One region of the Marinobacter qingdaonensis genome, then DNA from elsewhere that is predicted to be linked to it. Evidence: predicted binding sites of a transcription regulator. Region 1 holds the regulator's gene; the other holds the start of a gene.
The links. The regulator sigma-54, encoded in region 1, starts transcription at its own class of promoters, with help from an activator protein. The targets are predictions, from matches to a motif close to ANTGGCATNNANNTTGCTNT.

Region 1 (4,541 bases):
GCCCGGGCGTGCAGGCCCAGCTTGTTGATGATGGTGATGGGGCGGCGAATCATGACGGACTCAGATCTCTCCCCGGGTCTGCAGGTGCGGCAATTCCGTGTGGCGAACCTGAACGTTGCTGTAGTTCTTCCGGAAATGGGCGCACAGCTGCTCGCTGACGTAGACCGAGCGGTGCTGGCCGCCGGTGCAGCCGATTGAGATGGTCATGTAGCTGCGGTTGCTGGCGGCGAACGAGGGCAGCCAGTTCTCCAGGAACGCGATCAGGTCGTCGATCATCTGCCGGCTGGCGGGTTCCTTTTCCAGGAAGTCGATGACCGGCTGATCGGTACCGACGAACTTCCGCAGGCTGTTGTCCCAGTAAGGGTTGGGCAGGCAGCGCACGTCGAAGACGTAATCCGAGTCCAGGGGCACGCCGTGCTTGAAACCGAAAGACTGGAACAGCAAGGCCAGCTCCTGATCCTTCCGGCCGACCACCCGCTGCTTGACCATGTCCCGAAGCTCGTACATGGACATGCCGGTGGTGTTGACGTGCAGGTCGGACAGCTTGGACAGGGGCTCCAGCAGTTTCTTCTCGTTGCTGATGGCCTCGCGCAGTGAGGTCTTGTCATCACTGAGCGGGTGCTTGCGGCGGGTGGCGTGGAAACGCTGGAGTAGGGACTGCTCGTCGGCGTCGAGGAAGATCACCTCAATGGACACGCCGGTTTGCTGCAACTGGCCATAGATGTCCTCGAAGTTGGCCAGTTCGCCGGACAGGTTGCGGGCGTCGATGCTGACCGCCATCTTTTTCAGGCGGCCGGGCGAGCTCTGCTCCGCCGCTTCCCGGGTGAGGGGAAACAGCAGGCCGATCGGCAGATTGTCGATGCAGTAGTAACCGAGGTCCTCAAGAACGTGAAGGGCAGTACTCTTTCCGGAACCGGATCGGCCACTTACGATGATCAGTTTCATGAACGCTCGGTCTCCAGTCTGAATCGGGTTACTCGCTTGCCGCGGTCATGCGCTGATACAGGGTGTTGGCGTCGTCGCATTGCCGGAGGCGATCGCAGAAGGTGCGGTCGTTGAACTTTTCCGCCAGCTGGCTGAGCAGTTCCAGGTGCTCGCTGGTGGCTTCCTTGGGCACCACCAGGGCAAAGACCAGGTCCACCGGCTGATTGTCGATGGCGTCAAACTCGATGCTCTCTTCCAGCGTCATCAACACGCCAACGACGTGCTCCAGACCTTCCAGGCGACAGTGCGGAATGGCAATGCCCTGGCCGATACCAGTGCTTCCCAGGCGCTCCCTCGCGATCAGGTTGTTGAAAATCTGGGATTCGCTGAGCGCACCGTCGTGCTCATGGATACGCTCGGCGATGGACTCCAGAACCCGTTTCTTGCTGGAAGCCGGGACCCGGCAGAGGCTCAGCTCCGGTGCCAGGATGTTGTCTATGGTCAGGGATGTGTCGCTCATGAATCGACTGCAGTTCCGTTAAAAAAAAGGCTGCGGCAGGTCGACCTTGCCGCAGCGCGATGAGATGACATGCACGAACTCGGTCGGCTAGCGGCCGCCGTTGCCGTGCATCCGGTCTACATTCTTTTCCTTGTGCTTGAGGATCTGGCGGTCCAGCTTGTCAATCAGCCCGTCAATGGCCGCGTACATGTCCTCGTTTTCTGCCTTTGCGTGAATCTCACCACCAACCACGTGCAGCGTTGCTTCCGCCATCTGACGCACCTTCTGCACCTGGAGGGTTACCTGGCAGTTGCTGATGTGGTCGAAGTGACGCTCCAGTTTCTCAAATTTATCCGAGACGTAATCCTTCAGTGCGGGAGTCAGTTCTACGTGGTGGCCTGAAATGTTGAGTTGCATAGGCGTCTCCTGTTGTCATCGTGCCGGTCCCAGTGGGCCGGTCTGAGGGCCGGCGCACCACGCGCCGGCAAAGTTCAGATCCAGGACCCCAAAGTGCAGGGCGGTCCTAGACCAGTCTTTTTCTTTCGTTGGACGGTGGAATATGCATCGCTTCCCGGTACTTGGCGACGGTCCGTCGCGCCACCTTGATTCCCTGGTCCCCTAGCATGGCGGCAATTTTACTGTCGCTCAATGGCTTTTTCGGGGTTTCCGCTGCAATCAGTTTCTTGATCATTGCACGGATGGCGGTCGAAGAACATTCCCCACCTTCGTCGGTACTGACATGGCTGGAGAAAAAGTACTTGAGCTCGAAGATGCCCCGCGGCGTGTGCATGTATTTCTGGGTGGTGACCCGGGAAATCGTCGATTCGTGCATCTCAACCGCCTGGGCAATGTCCGACAAAATCAGGGGCTTCATGGCTTCCTCGCCATGATCCAGAAATCCCTGCTGATGCTCAACGATGCGGGTGGCAACTTTCAGGAGCGTCTCGTTCCGGCTCTGCAGGCTCTTGATGAACCATTTCGCTTCCTGCAGTTGGTCCCGCATGTAGGTGTTGTCTGCACTGCTGTCCGCACGCCTTATAAGAGAAGCATAGCTGGCATTGACGCGAATGCGCGGGGCAATTTCCGGATTGAGCTCCACCCGCCACCGGCCGTTGTGCTTGCGCACCATGACATCGGGGATCACATAGTCCGGTTCGGCCCGGTCAATGACGTCGCCCGGGCGCGGATTCAGTCCGGTGATCAGGGTCAGGACCTCCCGCAGCTGATCCTCCTTGAGGCGACTGCGGCGCAGCAACTGGGCGTAATCCCGGTTGCCCAGCAGGTTGATGTAGTGGGTGATCACGAGGCGGGCCTGGGCCAGCCAGGGGGTCTCCGGCGGCAGTTGATTGAGCTGGATCAGCAGGCATTCCTGCAGGTCCCGGGCGAAGACACCGGGTGGGTCGAAGTGCTGCAGCCGATGCAGCACCGCTTCCACCTCGTCCAGCTCCAGCGGATCCTCTTCGCTGTCGTCCACCAGCCCGGCGTGGATGTCTTCCAGGGCGCTGGTCAGGTAGCCACGATCGTCCACGGCGTCCATCAGGGCGTGGGCGATGGCCTGGTCCCGCTCGCTCAGGGGCGTCAGGTTCAACTGCCACTCCAGGTGGTCCTGCAGGGTCTCGGTGGGTGAGTTGCGGGTTTCGAAGTCGTGGTCGTTCTCGTCGTCGTTGCGCGCGGCCGGTGCCGGCGCGGACTGGTAGATGTCGTCCCAGGCCGTGTCGACCGGAAGGTCGTCGGGGATGTTGTCCGGGATGTCATTCTCCGAACTCCAGTCCGGTCCGTTCTCCGATTCGTCCCAGTCGGAACTGGTGTCGGCGGCGGTCTCGGTGCCGGTGTCCGACGTCGAGCTGTCCTGCTCGCTGTTGCTGTCGTTGGCGGAGGCGTCCGAATCCGACTGGTCGTCGTCTTCCGAGGTTTCCAGCATTGGGTTGGATTCCAGCGCCTGCTGGATTTCCTGCTGGAGGTCGAGTGTGGATAGCTGTAGTAGCCGGATCGCCTGTTGCAGCTGGGGCGTCATGGTCAGGCTTTGACCCAGCTTTAACTGTAATGAGGCTTTCATAACCATGGTTCAGAATCCGTCACTCATCAGCGCTCTGCATCGCGGTAAACTCAAAAAATCGTTGTATGCCCGTTACTTGCCGTTACAGATAAAAAGCCTAGCAAGTTCTTTGCCGAGTTTACTTGCTCGGCAACATCAACACAATCGGACAATCGGTCTCACAGCCGGAATTCGCTGCCCAGGTACACCTCTTTTACCTGCTGGTTGGCCAGGATGGTCTCGGAGTTGCCGGACGCAATGATGTGCCCGCCCGAGACGATGTAGGCCGTTTCGCAAATATCCAGGGTCTCGCGCACGTTGTGGTCGGTGATCAGCACGCCGATACCCTTGTCGCGCAGGTGTCGAATGATGTGCTTGATGTCACTGACCGAGATCGGGTCAACGCCGGCGAAGGGCTCGTCCAGCAGGATGAATGCCGGTTCCATGGCCAGGGCCCGGGCAATTTCCACCCGTCGCCGTTCCCCGCCCGACAGCGCCATGCCGACACTGTCGCGAATGTGGGTAATGTGGAATTCTTCCAGCAGCTCTTCCAGTTTGTGCACCCGGTCCTGCCGGCTCATGCCTTTTCGGGTTTCCAGGATCGCCATGATGTTGTCGCGCACGGTCAGCTTGCGGAACACGGAAGCTTCCTGGGGCAGGTAGCCGATACCCTTGCGGGCCCGGCCATGCATGGGCAGGGGGGTGATGTCCTGGCTATCGATGGTGATCCGGCCCCGGTCAGCGGGGACCAGTCCCACGATCATGTAGAAACAGGTGGTCTTGCCCGCCCCGTTGGGACCCAAAAGTCCGACGATTTCGCCGCTGCGAATTTCGAGCGACACGTCGATCACGACCTTTTTGTGCTTGTAGCTTTTTGCCAGGTTACTGGCTCTCAGAACTGCCATCGGATCCCTGTCTGCTCCTGGTACTGCGTGGCTGAATCACCATTTCGACCCGGCCACTGCCGGAACCGGTGGTGTCGCCGCCCTGGGCGGTGACCACCCGGCGAACGGTATCATAATGAATGACGTCGCCCCGAAACAGGTTGCCATTCTGCTCAATGATGGCTTCGCGTTCAAAGGT
Region 2 (4,541 bases), 190 kb from region 1:
CGTCGTAGTCCAGGGCCGTCACGATTTCGACGCCGCCGTCCACCCGACGATTGGAAAGAATCACGGCATCGGGTCCCATCTGCTCACTGACCTGCTTCAGGGCCTCCGCCATGCTCTGAGCAAAAAACCGTTTTACTTTCATCTTGCCTCTTCCTCCACCGGCGGTGCCGCTCGGGCGCCGGTCGCGTTATGTTCGGTTCCGTTACTGGCCAACGGACGCCACGATCGTGATCTGTTTGTTATCCGGGATTTCCTGGTAGGAGAGCACGTGCAGGCGCTCGACCCCGTAGCTGGCAAACCTTGCCAGCACCGGCCGCAGCGGGCCGGATACCAGCAGAATCGCCGGTTTGCCGAGCATCTCCTGGCGCTGAACACTTTCCTGCAGGGAACGCTGCAGCTTCTCCACCATGTTCGGCTCCAGAACCAGTCCGATGTCGTCCTGACCGCCGGATTGTTGACTCTGCTGAACAGACTTCAGCAATAACTGTTCCAAGTCTGGATCCAGGGTGATGACCGGGATCTCGGCCTCATTGCCACAGATGCTTTGCACGATCATCCGCCGCAGGGCCTGACGGGCCACGGTGGTCAGCAGTTTCGGGTCCTGGCTCTTGGGGTGGACGTTGACGATGGCCTCGGCGATGGAACGCATGTCCCGGATCGGCACTTCTTCCTTCAACAGATTCTGCAGCACCTTGAGCAGCAAACTGATGGACACGGTAGTGGGCACCAGCTCCTCGGCCAGCTTGGGCGACACCTTCTCGAGCTGGTCCAGCCACTTCTGCACCTCCTCATGGCCGAGCAGTTCGTGGGCGTGCTTCTGCAGCACCTGATTCAGGTGGGTGGCGACCACGGTGCTGGCATCGACCACGGTGTAGCCCAGGGTCTGGGCCTGGTCTTTCTTGTCCGGCTCGATCCAGATGGCCTCCAGACCGAAGGCCGGGTCCTTGCCTTCGATCCCCTCCACCTTGCCGAACACCTGCCCGGGATCGATGGCGAGCTCGCGCTCCGGGTGGATCTCGGCCTCGGCGATGGTGACCCCCATCAGGGTAATGCGGTAGACGTTGGGCATCAGGTCGAGGTTGTCGCGGATGTGCACCGACGGCATCAGGAAGCCCAGATCCTGGGACAGCTTCTTGCGCACGCCCTTGATCCGGCTCAGCAGCTGTCCACCCTGGGACTTGTCCACCAGCGGGATCAGCCGGTAGCCCACTTCCAGCCCGACAATATCGACGGTGGCCACGTCGTCCCAGCCCAGTTCCTTGGTTTCCGACGGCGCCGGCAATTGCCGACCGGTCTCGCTGTCGGCACCGGCCGGCAGATCCTGACCGGTGGTCCAGGGCATGCCAGCCGAGCCTCCGCGCCCGGCAAAGACGCCCTCCTCTTCCACGGTCTGGCGGTCGTGCTTCCAGATGTACCAGGCGGCGGCGCCGGCCAGGGTGCCCAGACCCAGGAACGCCACGTGCGGCATACCCGGGATCAGGCCGAGGATGATCAGGATGGCGGCGGCGATGGCCAGCGCCTTGGGCGCGCTGAACATCTGGCTGAGAATCTGGCCGCCCATGTCCTGGCTGGAGGTCACCCGGGTCACCATGATGGCGGCGGAGGTGGACAGCAGCAGCGACGGGATCTGTGCCACCAGGCCGTCACCGATGGTGAGCAGGGCGTAGCGCTGCATGGCCAGACCAAAGGTCAGGTCGTGCTGGAGCATGCCGATGGCCACGCCGCCGATGATGTTGATGGCCAGAATCAGCAGACCCGCGACCGCATCGCCCTTGACGAATTTCGAGGCACCGTCCATGGAGCCGTAGAAGTCGGCCTCCTGAGCAATCTCCGAGCGGCGATGCTTGGCCTCGTCCTGATTGATCAGGCCGGCGTTGAGATCGGCATCGATCGCCATCTGCTTACCCGGCATGGCGTCAAGGGTGAAGCGGGCGCTGACTTCCGAGACCCGGCCGGCACCCTTGGTAACCACCAGGAAGTTGATGATCATGAGAATCGCAAACACCACCAGGCCAACGGCGTAGTTACCGCCGATCAGCACCTCACCAAAGGACTCGATGACCTTACCGGCGGCGTCACCGCCTTCATGACCTTCGAGCAGTACAATCCGGGTCGACGCCACGTTCAGGGCCAGCCGCAGCAGGGTGGCCACCAGCAGGACCGTGGGGAAGGAAGCGAACTCCATCGGCCGCATGGCGTACACGCACACCAGCAGGATGACGATGGACAGGGTGATGTTGAAGGTGAAGAACACATCCAGCAGGAACGCCGGCATCGGCAGGATCATCATGCCGAGCAGGCCCATCAGCATGATGGGAATGCCAAGATTTCCCCGCGTCAGGGATTTGACGTTGTTGAGGACCAAAGCTCTGTCCATGCCGGGCATTTCTCCGATTGGCGGTTCGTTACTGGGCTCTCGGGGTCGAAAACCTGACGCAACGGCGTCATCTGATGGCAGTGTGGCAAGATCCGTACCACTCCTTACTCAATTTCCCCCACCTTTCTCCCAGCGCCGCCTGACGTACCCGACCAGATACGGTATCCTTGCGCCATTTAACGCGCTGCAAAACCCTACAGATAACGACACAGGTGACCTATGCCAATCCACGAGGTTAAACACCCCCTGATCCGACACAAACTTGGCCTGATGCGCCGGGCGGACATCAGCACCAAGAATTTTCGTGAACTGGCACAGGAAGTCGGCGCCCTGCTGACCTACGAAGCCACCAAGGACTTTTCCCTGCAGGAGCAGACCATCGACGGCTGGGCCGGCCCGGTCAACGTGGAGCAGATTCACGGCAAGAAGATCACCATCGTACCGATCCTGCGCGCCGGCCTGGGCATGCTGGACGGCGTGCTGAGCCTGATTCCGGTCGCCCGGGTGAGCGTCGTCGGCCAGATCCGCAACGAGGAAACCCTGGAAGCCAGCACCTACCTGGAAAAGCTGGTGGGCGAACTGGACCAGCGCATGGCGCTGATCGTCGACCCGATGCTGGCCACCGGTGGCTCCATGATTTCCACCATCGACCTGCTCAAGAAAGCCGGCAGCACCGAGATCCGTGCCCTGGTCCTGGTGGCCGCGCCGGAAGGGGTGGAGAAGGTTCTGGAGGCACACCCGGACGTGTCCATCTACACCGCGTCGGTGGACGAGCGCCTGAACGAGAAAGGCTACATCCTGCCCGGCCTGGGTGACGCCGGTGACAAGATCTTCGGTACCAAGCAGAAGGACGTCTGATCATGCAGGACCACACCAAAGATCCGGTCTGGAAACAGGCCATCGCGGGGTCGCAGATGCTGCTGGTGGCCTTCGGCGCGCTGGTGCTGATGCCCCTGATTACCGGCCTTGACCCGAACGTAGCCCTGTTCACCGCCGGTATCGGCACCCTGATCTTTCACGTGGTGACCGGCGGCCAGATCCCGATTTTCCTGGCGTCATCCTTTGCCTTCATCGCACCGGTGATCGCCTCCAAGGGCCGATTCGGCATGGAGGAGACCCTGGGTGGCCTGATGGCCGCCGGCATCCTCTATATCTTCCTGTCCGGCCTGGTGCGCCTGCGCGGCACCGGCTTCGTGCGCGCCCTGCTGCCACCGGTGGTGATTGGCCCGGTGATCATGACCATTGGCCTGGGGCTGGCACCGGTGGCGGTGCACATGGCGTCCGGTCGCACCGGTGATGGCGCCACCCAACTGATTCCTTATGACACCGCCATCTGGATCGCCATGATCTCCCTGGCCGTGACTATCGTCATGTCGGTGTTTGCCAAAGGCATCTTCCGACTGATTCCGATCATGTTTGGCGTAGTGACCGGCTACGTCCTCTCGGCCTTTGCCGGCATCGTCGACACCACCCCGATCCAGGAAGCCCCCTGGCTGGCGGTGCCGAACTTCGTGGCCCCGGAATTCAGCTGGGGCGCCATCCTGTTCATGATCCCGGTCGCCATCGCCCCGGCCATCGAGCACATCGGTGACGTGCTGGCCATCGGCAACGTGACCCGCAAGAACTACCTGGAAAAGCCCGGCCTGCACCGCACCCTGCTCGGCGACGGCCTGGCCACCAGCGCCGCCGCGGCCCTGGGCGGACCGCCCAACACCACCTACTCGGAGGTAACCGGCGCGGTCATGCTGACCAAGAACTTCAACCCGAAAGTGATGTGGTGGGCCGCCGTGACCGCCATCGTGCTGGCCTTCGTCGGCAAGTTCGGTGCGGCGCTGCAGACCATCCCGGTTCCGGTCATGGGCGGCATCCTGTGCCTGCTGTTCGGCTCCATCGCCGTGGTTGGCCTGAACACCCTGATTCGCCACCAGGTGGATCTGGCTGAGTCCCGCAACCTGGTGATTGTGGGCGTCACTCTGGTGTTCGGTATCGGTGGCATGGTGCTGGGGCACCTGGAAGGCATTGCCCTGTGTGCCGTGGCCGCCATCATCCTGAACCTGATCCTGCCTGGCCGCCGTGAGGCCTGGGGTAAAGCGGTCTATGAGCAGCAAACCAACTGACAGCTCGGGCATCAGCTTTACCGCCCTCTATACCGGTGCCGTCTGGC

Region 2: a site for sigma-54 is predicted at 2,460-2,479, ahead of flhA (flagellar biosynthesis protein FlhA). Genes of this name have one in related genera too.

What each region holds. Positions count from the first base shown of each region.
Region 1 covers NZ_JAYDCJ010000003.1:1,885,289-1,889,829, forward strand. Annotated here, with positions in the region: gene U5822_RS11875 (HPr family phosphocarrier protein) at 1-53, opposite strand, end outside; gene rapZ (RNase adapter RapZ) at 61-945, opposite strand; gene ptsN (PTS IIA-like nitrogen regulatory protein PtsN) at 974-1,444, opposite strand; gene hpf (ribosome hibernation promoting factor) at 1,532-1,840, opposite strand; gene U5822_RS11895 (RNA polymerase factor sigma-54) at 1,947-3,479, opposite strand; gene lptB (LPS export ABC transporter ATP-binding protein) at 3,638-4,363, opposite strand; gene lptA (lipopolysaccharide transport periplasmic protein LptA) at 4,341-4,541, opposite strand, start outside.
Region 2 covers NZ_JAYDCJ010000003.1:2,070,367-2,074,907, reverse strand. Annotated here, with positions in the region: gene flhF (flagellar biosynthesis GTPase FlhF) at 1-142, opposite strand, end outside; gene flhA (flagellar biosynthesis protein FlhA) at 203-2,377, opposite strand; gene upp (uracil phosphoribosyltransferase) at 2,597-3,235, shown strand; gene U5822_RS12720 (uracil-xanthine permease family protein) at 3,238-4,494, shown strand; gene U5822_RS12715 (class I SAM-dependent methyltransferase) at 4,475-4,541, shown strand, end outside.